2 regions of the Paenibacillus ilasis genome follow, and region 1 is predicted to be linked to the other one. Evidence: a T-box and tRNA genes for the amino acid it is inferred to sense, from the RefSeq annotation. Region 1 holds a T-box; the other holds one or more tRNA genes.
What was found. The T-box of region 1 lies ahead of ACETK5_RS24400 (valine--tRNA ligase). A T-box ahead of a tRNA ligase gene usually reads a tRNA of that ligase, here a tRNA-Val.

Region 2: it has a tRNA-Val gene. The T-box ahead of ACETK5_RS24400 (valine--tRNA ligase) is inferred to sense a tRNA for this amino acid. The anticodon was not compared.

What each region holds. Positions count from the first base shown of each region.
Region 1 is NZ_JBHDJG010000003.1:28,981-36,971, reverse strand. It holds gene hemB (porphobilinogen synthase) at 1-408, shown strand, start outside; gene hemL (glutamate-1-semialdehyde 2,1-aminomutase) at 442-1,737, shown strand; gene ACETK5_RS24410 (RluA family pseudouridine synthase) at 1,734-2,642, shown strand; gene ACETK5_RS24405 (LysM peptidoglycan-binding domain-containing protein) at 2,807-4,165, shown strand; T-box leader at 4,416-4,714, shown strand; gene ACETK5_RS24400 (valine--tRNA ligase) at 4,825-7,494, shown strand; gene ACETK5_RS24395 (bifunctional folylpolyglutamate synthase/dihydrofolate synthase) at 7,502-7,991, shown strand, end outside.
Region 2 is NZ_JBHDJG010000001.1:4,067,897-4,075,887, forward strand. It holds gene ACETK5_RS18405 (aminotransferase class I/II-fold pyridoxal phosphate-dependent enzyme) at 1-545, shown strand, start outside; gene ACETK5_RS18410 (DUF1292 domain-containing protein) at 612-935, opposite strand; gene ACETK5_RS18415 (copper amine oxidase) at 1,029-1,583, opposite strand; gene ACETK5_RS18420 (MBL fold metallo-hydrolase) at 1,835-2,572, shown strand; gene ACETK5_RS18425 (DUF3892 domain-containing protein) at 2,635-2,868, shown strand; gene ACETK5_RS18430 (GNAT family N-acetyltransferase) at 2,955-3,398, opposite strand; gene ACETK5_RS18435 (hypothetical protein) at 3,746-4,009, opposite strand; tRNA gene ACETK5_RS18440 (tRNA-Val) at 4,145-4,217, shown strand; gene ACETK5_RS18445 (hypothetical protein) at 4,370-4,591, opposite strand; gene ACETK5_RS18450 (acyltransferase family protein) at 4,743-5,795, opposite strand; gene ACETK5_RS18455 (hypothetical protein) at 6,502-6,675, shown strand; gene ACETK5_RS18460 (cyclic lactone autoinducer peptide) at 7,094-7,234, opposite strand; gene ACETK5_RS18465 (accessory gene regulator ArgB-like protein) at 7,212-7,760, opposite strand; gene ACETK5_RS18470 (hypothetical protein) at 7,696-7,991, opposite strand, start outside.

The DNA of each region.
Region 1 (7,991 bases):
TCTTACTCGGTCAAGTACGCTTCGGCCTTTTACGGACCCTTCCGTGAAGCCGCCGATTCTGCTCCGCAGTTCGGCGACCGTAAAACCTATCAGATGGATCCAGCCAATGTGAGAGAGGCGCTTCGCGAGGCGGAGACGGACGTGCTGGAAGGCGCCGATATGCTGATGGTGAAGCCGGCGATGGCCTACCTGGACGTTGTCAGATTGCTGAGAGACCAGTTTGATCTGCCGATTGTCGCTTACAACGTGAGTGGTGAGTATTCCATGATTAAGGCGGCTGCCCAGCAGGGATGGATCAGTGAGCAGGCGATTGTGATGGAACTGCTGACCGGGATGAAGCGTGCCGGTGCGGACATTATCATTACGTATTTCTCGAAGGATGCAGCAGGGTGGATGCGCAGCAAGTAACCATTAACGACGAAAGAGTTAGGAGTGCATAGTATGAGCCAAGAGTTGCGGAAAGAAGAATTATCGCGTTCTGCTTTCGAAGAAGCGAAGTTATATATTCCCGGCGGTGTCAACAGTCCGGTACGTGCGTTTAAGTCTGTGGGATTAACGCCGATTTATATCGATCGCGGAGAAGGCAGCCGCGTATATGATATCGATGGCAACAGCTTTATCGATTACGTAGGTTCCTGGGGACCGCTGATTATGGGCCACGCACACCCTGAGGTCGTTGAAGCGCTTCAGGAGACGGCTGCCAAGGGAACCAGCTTCGGTGCGCCAACCCTATTGGAAACGAAGATGGCGAAACTCGTCTGCGAGCGCGTGCCGTCGATCGAGGTCGTGCGGATGGTGAATTCCGGTACGGAAGCTACCATGAGCGCTATCCGCCTCGCGCGCGGTTATACCGGACGCAGCAAAATCATCAAATTCGAGGGCTCCTATCACGGTCACGCCGACAGCCTTCTGATCAAGGCGGGATCGGGGATCGCAACGCTTGGGCTTCCCGATAGTCCGGGTGTCCCTGAAAGCGTGGCTTCCAACACCATTGCGGTTCCTTATAACGACCTGGAGTCGGTACAGCTTGCCTTTGAGCGGTTCGGCGAAGAAATTGCAGCGGTGATTGTAGAGCCCGTGGCCGGCAATATGGGGGTGGTCCCTCCGCAGCCAGGATTCCTGGAAGGTCTCCGCAAGGTCACTTCCGATTATGGCAGCGTGCTTATTTTCGACGAGGTGATGACCGGATTCCGCGTTGATCTGAACTGCGCGCAAGGACGTTATGGCGTTACGCCGGATTTGACATGCCTTGGCAAGGTAATCGGCGGCGGTCTGCCGGTCGGTGCTTATGGAGGCAAGCGTGAGCTGATGGATCAGATTGCTCCGGCAGGGCCGATCTATCAAGCAGGAACGTTAAGCGGAAATCCGCTCGCCATGGCGGCCGGCTACACCACCCTGAAGCTGTTGACGCCTGCTGTTTATGAACAGCTGGAGGAACGGGGAGCCCGCCTTCAGGCAGGATTTGAGCGTAACGCTCAAGAATTCGGTATCCCGCTTACGATCAATCGGATCGGGTCCATGGTATGTCCTTTCTTCACGAATACGCCGGTCGTCAATTTCGATACGGCCAAGACTAGTGATCTGGATCGTTTCCGTCGATATTTTGCAGCGATGGTGCAAGAGGGAGTCAGCGTACCTCCTTCCCAGTTCGAGGGCATGTTCATCTCGGGAGCTCATACGGTGGAAGATATCGATGCTACCATCGAAGCCAACTACAACGCCTTCAAGAGCCTATGAGCTACGGGGGCAATTGGAGCAAACGCGGCGAATGGCTGGAGATGACGCCGGGCAAGGCGCTGCTTAGTCAGCCGGATCGGAACGAGGCCGCTGCCAAGTGGCTTATGGAAACGGTCGGTATGCCCGAGAAGCTGTATCGCAAGCTTCAACATGAACAGGGGATACAATGGAGAGGGGACCGGCTTCGGCTGGTCCTTTTTCCTTATCGGGATTACGGCATTGAACCGAGATGGCAGGAGCTTGATGTATTGTACGAGGACGATTTCTGCCTGGTCGTGAACAAACCGGCCGGCATGGCGGTCCATCCGGACAACGAGAGCCGGGAGACGACACTGAATCATGTGGTAGCCGCATATTACGAAGCCGAAGGAATTCATACGGCAGTCCGGCATATTCATCGGCTGGATAAGGATACAACCGGTCCCGTACTGTACGCCAAGAATGAATATGCGCAGCTCAAGCTTGACGAGGACATGCGGGAGAAGAAGATCGTCCGGATGTACGCGGCTATCGTTCAGGGAAGGGTCTCGCAGGATCTGAGGAGAATTGATCTGCCGATAGGCAAAGACCGCTATCATGCAAGCCGCCGGAGGGTGTCATTAACCGGGCAGGCTGCGATCACGCATATTCTCTCATCTGATGTGTATCCCAAAGCCAGCCTGCTGCAAATTCGCCTGGAAACCGGCCGTACGCATCAGATCCGGGTGCATTTAAGTCATATGGGACATCCTCTTCTGGGAGATTCCTTGTACGGAGGACCAGGGGTGTTTCCGCGCCAAGCGCTGCATGGCGAGCGTCTGTTGTTTACTCATCCTCTCTCGGGTGAGAGGATTGAGGTGAATGCGCCTTGGCCTCAGGATATGATGGAGTTAAGAGAGCGGATCATAGAGGCATCTGACCGATAAGAAATACTTGCAAAATCCTGAATGAACCTGTAACTTTCACGCACAAATCGCAAAAAAGTCATGCTCTCCTATTTTCGGCATATAGATAAATTGAGTGGCAAAACTTAGGCTCATGCCGTGATAACAGATCACGGATAGTATATGCCAAAAAGGAGGACATTCCCGTGTTTGACCAGTCCTACGGATTGCGGTTCGATATTTACGAGCGTATTAATTTAACGGAAGATTTGCCGGGAATCGAAGAATTGGAAGAGGCGGAGTTGATCCCGCATATTCAGGTGATCAGCCAGCAGGACCAGGCCACGCTTCGGGGTCATCTGCTTCTTGCAGGCCTGTATAAAGGTGACACCGAAGCAGGAGAGACGGAGCCGCTCGAACACTGGATTCCGGTCGAAATCACGGTCCCGCTGAACCGGGTATCATCATTGGATGACATCGCCGTCGAGATCGAGAATTTTGACGTGGATTTGTTATCCAAGCGCAGCTTGAACATTACGGGGGTTCTGTCGCTCAAAGGAATTCAGGCGGCAGCTCCGGGAGCCCGTGACCAAGTATGGGCCAATGAGGAATTCACAGTGGTACATGCTCCTGAAGCGAATGATTTTTATTCGAACGGAGAGCAGCAGTTCGCAGCCAACCCGTATGACCAGCTTCATGGCGGTGGTGCTAATGCAGATGCTAACTCGGGTTCACCTTCTTTCTTCAACGAGACTCAGCCCAAAGCCCAAGAGTTAGAGACGGATGCGCGCACACAGCAGTATCTGGCATCCTGGGCACAGTATGAGAACCAAACACGGGATTCACAGGACTCTGACAGCAGCGTAAGCATCTCCAGTGCTCCTGAAGCCCGGGATACGGTCGAATATGCCTTACATAACGAGACGGAAGCTCAGGCAGCTGAGCCGTCGATTCCAAGTGTATGGCAATTCGAACGGGCTGCCGCCCAGCCGGATCCGGAACCGGAAGATCCAGCAGCCGGTTTCCCGGGTGTCGTTGAGCGTAAGGGCGAAGAAGTTGAAGCCGTACCGGTACTGGAATCATCGGAAACGGAGGAGATCCAGTCTGTTTTTGCTGAGGAAGCAGTGCCTTCGGAGAATATGGATGATATAACGGAGGAGGTTTCCGTTAAAGCCGAAGAGGTTCCGACCAAGCCGGAGTTAAAGGTGGCCTTCAACACGAAGAACAGCAGCACAAACAGCACATCGGGTGTAGGCTTCTCTTCTTTGCTTCAATCGAGCAGAACGGTCCAGGATCAGGAGCAAGCTGCTCGAGACGAGGAAGAGGCAATCGAAGAATCGGTGGATTCCGCATCGGCCGAGGATGTGGAATGGAAGAGTCTGTTCCTGGGCAACCGCCGCGAGGAAACGCCGTTCCGCAAGGTACGGATGTGCATTGTTCAGCGTGAGGAGACACTCGACGTGATAGCCGAGCGTTATCAACTGACGCCACGAGAGCTTTTGTTATACAACCGCATGTCCGAGCAGAATGTGGAAGAAGGCCAGGTATTATACATTCCCCAGTAATCGGCGGGGAGAGCCATCGCGTAAGAACCAGCAGGTCAAGGTAGGAAATCCTTGGCCTGCTTTTTGTTTGGCGGGGATTTGGTTAGGAGAAGAGAGGGATGGGACGAGCTGGGGCGTCTTTTTACAACGTATAAGATTTATTAGGATCGACAGGTATGATGTCTAGATCGTTCGGAAACACTCGAAATATTGACTATATGCAACAACCACGGTATATTTGAATAGAATATGTACAGGTATTTCATAAGCTAGAACAACGTTGAACGGGAAGAGTAGGAAGGTATGGCCTTCAGAGAGCGGAATTGCTATCAAGCGCTGTGAGATTCCGCAGGAACCAGCTTGCCGAAGTCGCCCCGGAGTTGCGGACTTGAGATAGAGTAGGGATTGATTGCTACCCTGGTTAGAGTTCGCCGGCCGCAGCCGTTATCTGTGTAAAGTGTCGTGCTTGATCGTAAGCCTTTCATGTTCTTCATGGGAGGACACGATGGATGAATCATGTAAGCACGAAACAAAGGTGGTACCGCGAGAGAACAGTCTTTCGTCCTTTGAGGACGAAGGGCTTTTTTTGTTTCACGCCAACTATGATATCCATGCCACGCCCGGAGGCTAAAACATTTCGGGTTGGCAAAACTGATTAACAGTATCGGAGGTACGAAAATATGGATCAAAAACAAAACCAATCCCAGTTAGAAATGCCGACGACGTATGATCCGAAGGCAGCCGAACAAAAATGGTATCCGTATTGGAAGGAAGGCGGCTTTTTTGAAGCCGGCAAACGACGGGACGCGGAGCCTTACACGATTGTTATTCCTCCTCCTAACGTTACGGGCATGCTCCATATCGGCCATGCGCTTGACTTTACGCTGCAGGACATCCTGATTCGCGTGAAGCGGATGCAGGGCTACGATGCGCTGTGGCTCCCCGGCTCCGACCATGCGGGCATCGCCACGCAAACCAAGGTCGAACAGAAGCTGCGCGAAGAAGGCGTTACCCGATACGATCTGGGACGTGAACAATTCCTAGAGAAAGTGTGGGAATGGAAAGATCTATATGCGAATACGATTCGTAACCAATGGTCCAAGATCGGCCTGTCCCTTGATTACTCCAGAGAACGTTTCACGCTCGACGAGGGGTTATCGGAAGCGGTTCGGGAAGTATTCGTCAAGCTCTACGATAAAGGGCTCATCTACCGCGGAAAACGCATCATCAACTGGGACCCGGCTGCCCGCACGGCTTTGTCCGATATTGAAGTGGAGTACAAAGAGGTCAACGGCCATTTGTATCACCTGCAATATCCGCTGAAGGACGGCAGCGGCTCCATTACCGTAGCAACGACCCGTCCGGAGACCATGCTCGGCGATACGGCCGTCGCCGTTCATCCGGAAGACGAGCGCTATAAAGACATGATCGGCAAGACATTGGTGCTGCCTATCGTAGGCCGCGAGATTCCGGTTATTGCCGATGAGTATGTGGAGAAGGATTTCGGCAGCGGAGCGGTTAAAATTACGCCGGCGCATGATCCGAATGACTTCGAGATGGGTTTGAGACATGACCTGCCGCAAATCACCGTAATGGATGAATCCGGGACGATGAATGAGTTTGCCGGCAAGTACCAAGGTCTTGACCGGAGCGAATGCCGCAAGCAGATCGTAAACGATATGAAGGAATCTGGCGTACTGCTCCGCATCGAAGATCATGTCCATCAGGTTGGCCATAGCGAAAGATCCGGCGCAGTGGTCGAGCCTTATCTGTCCACGCAATGGTTCGTTAAGATGCAGCCGCTTGCGGAAGCAGCCGTGGATGCGCAGAAATCCGGCAAGGGCGTTAACTTCGTGCCTGACCGGTTCGAGAGAACCTACCTGCACTGGATGGAGAATGTTCGCGATTGGTGTATTTCTCGTCAATTGTGGTGGGGCCACCGGATTCCGGCTTGGTATTCAGAATCCACGGGCGAAGTGGTTGTTGCCATGAATGAAGAGGAAGCGCGCGCGAAGCTGGGCAAGGACGATCTGAGACAAGATGAGGATGTGCTGGATACCTGGTTCAGCTCCGCATTATGGCCGTTCTCGACCATGGGCTGGCCGAATCTGGACAGCGAGGATTTCAAACGTTATTATCCGACCAGCGTTCTCGTAACGGGTTATGATATTATTCCGTTCTGGGTATCGCGGATGATTTTCCAAGGGCTTGAATTTACGGATCAAATGCCGTTCAAAGATACGCTTATCCATGGTCTGGTCCGGGATAGCGAAGGCCGCAAGATGTCCAAGTCGCTCGGCAACGGTATCGACCCGCTCGAGGTTATTGAACAGTATGGCGCAGATGCCATGCGTTATATGATATCGACCGGCAGTACGCCGGGCCAGGATCTTCGTTTCCGCTGGGAACGCGTGGAGCAAGCGCGTAACTTCGCGAACAAGATCTGGAATGCATCACGCTTTGCGCTCATGAACCTGGAGGGCTTCACGGCGGCGGATATCGACATTTCCGGAGAGCTGGGGACGGCCGACCGGTGGATTTTACACCGTCTGAACGAAACTTCCCGCGACATTACGCGTCTAATTGATGCCTACGAATTTGGCGAAACCGGTCGACTGCTCTACAATTTCATCTGGGATGATCTGTGCGACTGGTATATTGAGTTTGCCAAGCTGTCCCTGTATGGCGAGGATCAAGCGGCCAAGAAAAAGACGCAGTCGGTGCTTGCCTATGTACTGGACCGCACGATGCGTTTGATCCATCCGTTCATGCCGTTCATCTCCGAAGAGATCTGGCAGCATTTGCCGCATGAAGGCGAGACGGTAATGTTGGCTTCATGGCCGACCTATGACGAGGCATTTGAGAATACGGAAGCCGTTACCGAAATGAACCTGCTGATGGATGTCATCCGAGCTGTACGAAACATCCGGGCGGAAGTAAACGTACCGATGAGCAAAAAAGTGGAACTGCAATTGAAGCCGGTAAGCGGGCAAATTGCCAGCATTATCGATCGCAATGCGGATTATATTCGCCGCTTCTGCAACACGTCGGAATATCAGTCCTCCCTTGCCCTTGAGGCGCCGGATAAGGCGATGACCGCTGTGGTTACAGGTGTTGAAATGTATCTGCCGCTTGCCGGGTTGATCGATATCGCTCAGGAGATCACACGTCTGGAGAAGGAAATTCAGCACTTGAACAGCGAAGTCGAGCGTGTGGAGAAGAAGCTGAACAATCCTGGTTTCGTATCGAAAGCACCGGAAAAGGTGATTGAAGAAGAACGGGCGAAGCTTGCGGATTACTCGGACAAACGCAGTAAAGTGATCGCGCGCATCGAAGAATTGAGAGGCTGAGGGCAAGATGAATCTGGACCAGAAGGTGAGAACGATGGTTGATCATTCGGCAGCAGCAGCTGCAGCTCCGTTCCATACCTATGAAGAAGCGGTAGCTTGGATCAACGGGCTGATTCCGTTTGGAATCCGCCCCGGCATGGATAGAATTCAGCGATTGATGGAGCTGCTGGGCCATCCGGAACGGCGGTTGAAATTTATTCACGTGGCCGGAACGAATGGAAAAGGCTCCACATGCGCTTTTTTAACAAAGGTTCTGCTTCAAGGGGGATTCACGGTTGGCACCTATACGTCCCCCTATATTACGAAGTTTACCAATCGGTTTCAGTATAACGGCGAAGACATACCGGAAGAGACGCTGCTGGCGCTCGCGAATCGCTTAGAACCGCTTGTTGCCGAAGTTGCGAGCTCCGGGCTCGGATCACCAACGATGTTTGAGGTGTCCACCGCCCTAGCGATCCTGTATTATGGCGAGGTATCTTATCCGGACGTGGTGGTGT
Region 2 (7,991 bases), on a different contig from region 1:
AAGAAATATTAGGCGGAGAAGCAACGTACTCCTATGATCCAACCAAATTGACGATCCATGTACGTCATCTTGGCATTACAGGATATGAAACCGAGAACTGGCTGCGGGATCACTACAATATTGAGGTGGAGCTCAGTGATATGTACAATATTCTGTGCCTCATTACACCGGGGGACAATCAGGAGGCCATTGATATTTTGCTGACAGCGCTCCGCGAGCTTTCGGATCAGTACATGCATGTGAATGAGATTAACGAGCTGGTTGTGAAGACACCAGAAATTCCGCAGTTATCGCTTATCCCTCGCGATGCGTTTTACGGAGATACGGAAGTTGTGCCTTTCAAGGAATCGGCAGGACGCATTATTGCCGAATTTATCTATGTCTACCCGCCAGGGATTCCAATTCTGCTTCCGGGCGAAGTGATTTCCCAGGAAAACATCGATTACATTATCGATCATGTCGAGGTAGGCCTTCCGGTTAAAGGTCCTGAAGACCGCAGCATCCAAAATGTGAAAGTCATCGTGGAAACAGACCCTATATTCTAAAATGGCAGCTGTAAATACAATAAACCCGGTGCGAGAGGTTCGCACCGGGTTTATTGTTTGGGAGTCTTATTCCTGGTTTGCAGCAGCGACCAGTTCGTTGTAAACCGCCTCTACTTCATTCCATTCTTCTTCGTCCTCAATATTGTAAAGAACCATTTCCTCGTTCTCTTCTTCCATACGTAGAATGACGCCGTCCGCTTCCGGATTTTCGCGTTCAAGCAAAAGCGCGTAAAGTTTCTCGCCGACATCAAATGTCTCCACAAGAACCATCTCTACTTCTTTTCCTTCTTCATCCGTCAATGTCAGCACAAACTCTTCATGTTCGTGATCGTGGTCATGGTCATGACCGCAACCGCAAGCATCTCCGTGTTCATGTTTGTGTTCACTCATTGAAAAAACCTCACTTCGGTTAAATTATCATACTTTCGTATCGTATCACGGATAGCTTCTTCAGGTCAATTTCTGCCAATGGTTTTATCCCCATCAGTTGAGCGTTGTAATGACTTTTTCAGCAATTTTCACAAAATCCGAATCCGCTTTTACTTTTACATAAAAACCAACCGAATACTTACCTGTTGTTTTAAAATCGTACGTGAAGTCATAGGTTCGGAACCAAAAGTTATCCTTGCGGTCCTTCACAACCTCGGATTGAATATCCTTGATATTGCCCGATGGATCCTCAATCGCTACTTTCACGGAATGAATATCGTTGTTTAAGCTGTCTACCTGGCTAAAAACATTGAATTTCAGCTTCCCCTTGTTCACGTTGCCGAATACAGTATCTCCTTTAAACAGGAAAATATGCACGTTCGGCTTGATGACTTGAACTTGTCCATTCGCGGGATTCCAATCTACAGCCCCGTCAAATTCCCGAACCGGCACATAGGTTTTGCCGTCAATTAAATATCCGCCATCCTTCAATTCATGACCGTTCAGCCAGACACGGACACGCTCATTGACGGAATCTGCAAACAAAAGGGTGCTGCCACCCATTAAAGAGAGCACTAGCATACATGCCATCACTTTTTTCCACTTCATAATAATCATTTCCCTCCATTGGCTCATCTTGTTGTTATATGTGTATACTACATGTCAAAAAACAAGTTGCGGACAATTTTGCACTTTGTGGTAAAATTTTTTCCTCATGCTTTAAGGTTTGTTCCTCTCACGAATTATCCTGCATTTCAGCCCCGATTCGATCATATAATCCGTGTAAATCAACGTGGAATTCGTTAAAATATACATTAGCATACTGGACTGCACATCAAATCATCAGGAGGTTTCATCCATTGACACTGAAATTGCAAATGCTTGGCACCGGCAGTGCGTTTGCCAAGAACTACTATAACAATAACGCACTGATCCATGACGGAAATTTCACACTGCTCATCGACTGCGGCATTACCGCTCCCATGGCACTTCATCAGCTAAATAAAACATTTAACGATATGGATGCCGTGCTTATCACTCACATTCATGCTGACCATGTAGGCGGACTTGAGGAGCTGGCTTTTATTATGAAAATGAAATACAACCGCAAGCTCCCGCTCTACATTGCTGAATCGCTGGTGGAACCGATATGGGAACATTCACTCAAAGGCGGCTTATATCAACAGGGACATATCTCCTCCCTGGATGATGTATTTGACGTACGCCCTTTGAAACCGGGAGTAAAGGCCAATATTTCATCAGGGATCTCGGTAGAGTTGATTCATACGCAGCATATTCCCGGCAAGGACAGCTATTCGCTTTATCTGAATGACCGGATTTTTTACAGTGCTGACATGGTATTCGATCCTATACTGCTCAACCAATTGGTGAATGAGCGGGATTGTGAAGTGATTCTGCACGAATGTCAGCTGCAGGGCCCGGGCGAGGTTCATACGACACTGGATGAACTGCTGAGCCTCCCTGAAGAAATTCAGGAACGCACCTATCTCATGCATTACAGCGATGAGGTCGAAGCTTTCATTGGCAAGACCGGCATCATGGAATTTGTGGAGCAGCAGCGGGTGTACGAATTGTAGAACAATATAGATGAATAGTTTATGAGGTTTCCCGGGAACACTAATGCCGGGAGGCGATTCATTTGGATAATGCACAACAAGAAGTCGTAGCCGTCCGTAAAAATGGCGATGGCGACATCATCGAACTTAAACTGGATAACGGTAGTGTCGTTGACTACAAGACAGCTCAACAGATGGCCAAGAATAAAGAAATTAAAAACCTGAACGTATTCCGTGGACGTGACGGAGACGAACATCTTCGTTCCAATGCGGATGGCGATCCCAGCAACAACCTGGATAATTTGCCAAACTTTTAATTCATGCCTAAAAAGACCTCGAGTCGATACTCGAGGTCTTTTCTTTTTAGAACGATGGGATCATTAGCACCTTATAGTTAAGAAGCCTACAGTTCCTTTTTCATACGAACGTGGGGAATGCCAGCATCATCAAACGGCTCGTCCGAAATCGTTTCATACCCCAGCTTGCGATAAAATGCCTCCGCTTGCACCTGCGCATCCAGCACGGAATACTGCAGTTTCAATTCACGCGCCTGCGCTTCCAATGCCATCATGAGCACACGCCCTATCCCTTTGGAACGGAATGGCTTACGTACTGCGATTCGCTGCATTTTGGCGGAATCCTTATTGTAATAGGTGATGCGTCCGGTTGCCGCGTACTGTCCCTCTGATTTGATCAAGATATGATGCGCATCGGATTCGAGGCGATCGTAATCATCAATCTCCAGGTCAATCGGAACCTTCTGTTCAAGCACGAAGACATCCTTCCGGATATCCAGCGCCTGCTGCAACTGCTCTTCTGTTGATACATTTATGATTTCTGCTGCCATTTCAACACCTCTTTATGTAGAATCAATTCCTTGTGATAACGCAGATCGAGATATTATACAAAATAATCATTTTCCTGTATAGTATAAGCTAACGTTTTCTTGAAAGGAGCATGGCCTTATGGGCATGGGAACCACGATATTTTGGGCTGTTATCATCTCAGCCATCATCATCTACCCTATTTTTTGGGCGATCAAAAAAGGTTATTCCCGTAAATGGGATGAGGAATAGCATCGGCCGTTTTACAGCAAACCGTCAGCTTGCGAGCCGACGGTTTGCTCTGCTCATTGTTGAGCAAAAGATAAAGACATTGATAGGATCAATCTGTTACAAAACGTTACTGACCCCTTTATGGTTGGAGGTCGCGTAATGTATCTACCGAATCCATCGGCGGCACCGGCTCCAGTGCCCCGCTTCCCTGGTTAGAATAAACGTCCTGATCTACAGAACGGCCGTAAACATCGAGCAATACAGGCGCTGCAGGCCCATGCAGCGGCTCCAGCTGCACCGACGTTCTCTCCGGGATACTGCAACCGCTCCCCAGTACAGATACCCCCAGCAACGAGAGCACCAGTCCGGCTCGTTTGAAATAATGGGATTTCCCACCTGCCATGCCATTCACGCTCCTCCATTGGCAAAATCATGCTGTATTTAGTCTGAACCGGAATGTGATTTTTTATAACGAGAAAACCATTGACAGCCACATGGTCTGCTGGTAATATATGAATTACCTTTTTAAATATTTCATGATCTGTTAGCTCAGCTGGGAGAGCACTATCTTGACAGGGTAGGGGTCAGTGGTTCGAGCCCACTACAGATCATAGCCTAGAGCCCTTGCGTAGCAAGGGCTCTTTTCTTTTTCATTCGCAACTATTAGCTCTAAAAATTAAGTGAGGGTAGGTAAAATGAGTTTTTTAGAAGCTATATCGGCTGAAGATTGTATGTATGTCGAACGATATATTATTGCAGTTGGTTATAGCTGCATATGAACGCGATTGTTGTTATATAGAAGCGAATCTGAAAACACCTGAACATATGTCGATACAATAAAATTAGCTGTAGACCGAGCATTGTACGCCAGACCATTTTTACCATCCTCAATTTTGTTCAATCTATGGTGAGCTGACCTAGCAGAGGCCAGTGCTTCTGCTGATGTTTCGTTAGCATTAATCGCTCTGCCTAATTTTCCATCCATGTTGTCCACCTTCGTTTCTACTCTGGTGATTTTTTAGCATTTCGGACTGTACACCGTCCATACCCTTTCCCCCATTCTCTCTAAATAGAACAAATTATTACGCATATAAAAAAAGCAGGCCACATATGACCTGCTTACGTTTAGGTTAATCTCACTGTAAAGTTTTTGCTTTTGAAACAACTACAGAACCCTCTTTTGTTACCTTGCTTTTAAAACTCCAATTCTTTAACTTCATCGCTGGCTTTTCAATAAAATGCCACGACAAGAATGCAAGCCCGAGGACAACAGGGATACTAATTAATATGTTTGCAATCACTGGTATCCCAGCACCCCAAAGATAAGTTACTGTTTGTTGTACAGGAAATGCGTAAATGTATATACCATAAGATAAATCACCGCGCTTCCCAAAATTATGGAATCTAATTTTATTATGGTATGAAAGATAAAATATCAGATATCCACCACAAACAGTAAACACATCGATCAAACCACCAAACTTAATGCTAGTGATAATTAACACCAACGATATGAGTGCATACCATTTATTTAATGGTATCTTATCCCTATATGAATATACCAACATACCGCTTGCAAAAAAGGGAAACAAGTCAATGAGTGATGGGAGATAAACCCAACTTATGTTTTCTGGGACATACGATCTTAAAAAAAGTCTACCGTAAATTGAAAAGACAAATAAAAACAGAAGAATTTCTTTTCTTTTTAAGGCGCCAAATATTCCGATTACTGCGACAATTGCATAACACAAAATTTCGTAAGGGATTGTCCATAACGACCCATTAATAGAGTTATTAAATGAGAATGTATCTTCAAAAACACCTGGCAATGTCCAATGCATCGGAAACATGAAAACCACTTTTAAGTATTCATATGTTCTTTCGTCGCCTAAATAATCTTTCATAGACAGAGTAGTTACTATGGGACCAACAACAAAAACACAAAAAAACGTAGCTGCAATTAACCCAGGGTAAATACGCAATACTCTAGATTTAGTAAAGGTCCAAAAGTTATTTGACTTGTCGAAGCTTTGAGTTACTAGAAAGCCGCTGATAGTAAAAAATATGGCTACAGCCATTGATCCTAAATCCCACTGTCCATTCGATAATTTTGAAAACAACTCGCCGTTATGAGCAGTCAGAGGATAAGCATGAGAAAAAATCACTAAGACAGCTGCCAAAAACCGCATGATGTTGTAGTTATTGCTTTTATGCGATAACTGTATCTGACTTCCTACCGTTTGTTCTTTACTGATAGTAATTGCCCCCTAGCTGATGTTTGTTCACAATCATAATTATCAGCTAAGGAGGCTAAAAATACCATATATTTTTTTATGTTTCTGGTTTCTATTTTCCACCTATCTCTTCTACTCCTGGGTTTGTTTATCAGCACGAACAAACTTCTATTTTCCTCGATTTTCCATCCTGAATAATCTCTAACAATTTCACCTCCTGACCAGGGTAAAAAATTCCAACCGCCGTGATAACCTAATTGGAAACACTGTGCTCAGTATCACAACGATAATCGGTTTGAAATACAAGTATAAAAATTCTTTATTTTGGATCAACAAAAATGGCACCCTGCCAGCATTATGCTGGTAGGGTTTTGCTTGTTCTATATTATAAAGATCAAATCTCGATTGATCTTACAAAATCTAACACACTTCGACATATAGATCTGTAGATCAACAAATCGAAACATCCATTATTGTTCATAATATCCCAATGTAATCCAAAATCACTATATACTCGGTGTTAGGTGTATGTTACGGTTAGATCAAGGTTGGCCAACTGATAACTGATATTCTTTTACATCTTGATATTTCACACACGCTAACATACACTGTTATGGTAACGCCACCTGCCAATTTCGATATAGTGCGTGGAGTTATTAAGATGAAAGCAGACGGTGAAGGGACCCATATAGATATGCTCAATGGCAACGGAAGAGGATATCCTGAATCTATTAGTTGGAACGCCAAACCTGGGGAGAAAATTTATTTTAGAGTACTTGATAACGGCTTTAATAATTTCAATGAACCTTATACAATCCAGTTTACAAAAACATAGAAAAGCCTCTGCTGGCGTTTTGCTGACAGGGTTCCTCTACTTCTGCTTCTTTATATCATTACTGAATTGTCGAATACTGACACACAATTTAAAATAGCTATCGGTGAGTAAATTTAATATGTTATCATTCTTAAAAACAATATCTTGCATCAGTAATTCTAAAATCATCAACAGTAGATACTATCCCACGACATCACAATGCTTGTAGATATAAAAAACGTGTTAAATAATGCCCCTTTTGTTTGTTTTCATAAGTGACGTACGCATCGAAAGATCAAACGACACCAAACTTCCACTTATCCATATAAAAAAACGGTACCTAGAAAGGTACCGGAAACCATAACCGACTTATTCATACATCGTTTATCTATATCATAACTAAAACGTACCTCAGTCCCCTTACGGATAGGATCATGGCTTATTTCAAAAGTTCTTCCGGTGTCTCTCCGCTGTACACAAATACGGGACTTGCTGTATTCACTACGAATACGGCTACCATCGTCAGAGCAGATGCGATAAAAGAAAACAACCGATGTCTAATCCTGTGGATCCATAACATGAGCTTGTCCTCCTTTCCAGCGTAATAAACTAATAGCCTGGACCAAATATATGACAGCCAATGTTGGGGACTGAAGTCCAAAATTAAACATAACAATGAGACTGCTAATCATGCGGAGTTTTGCGTAATGCTTCTTCGGTATTCGGGACTGCCTCTCGATTCGGCTGGGAGCGAACACCATCACCAGCAACAGACTGAGAGCATTAAGGATGAGCACACCTTCGGTATCAAAATCTACAAAAGATACCAGGGTGAATAATGCTGTCGTGAATGCAATGCAGCCGGCCCCCGTCTTAAGGTGATACCCTCCTGAAAATTGCCTTAATATCGCGAAACCCATCAAGGCTAAAACAGCCTGCTTCACGTTACCCGTTAATATAGAGATAACTAGCGTGAAGACCACAATAAACAATACGTTTAAAATGATGGCGATGGCATGGCTTAAAACAGGAACAGAGGACTTATGGTCGGGTACCTGGCGTTTGATCCCCTCCGCTATCCGCTTTGATATTCCTTCTATGATCATAAGAATCTCGCTCCTCTGTATTGATGGCATAATACAAGAAGATTCCAAATGTTATTCCAAAGAAGAGAAGATGCAGCCATAAACGGTTGAGGTAAAATAGAATCGCAATTAATATCAGCACCACGATAATCAAAGCGATCAGTAGAACATGTTCAAATTTAATGCGCAGCTTTTCCAGATCATACTTAAACCCAATACCAAATCTGTACATAATCCAGGATATCAAAAGTC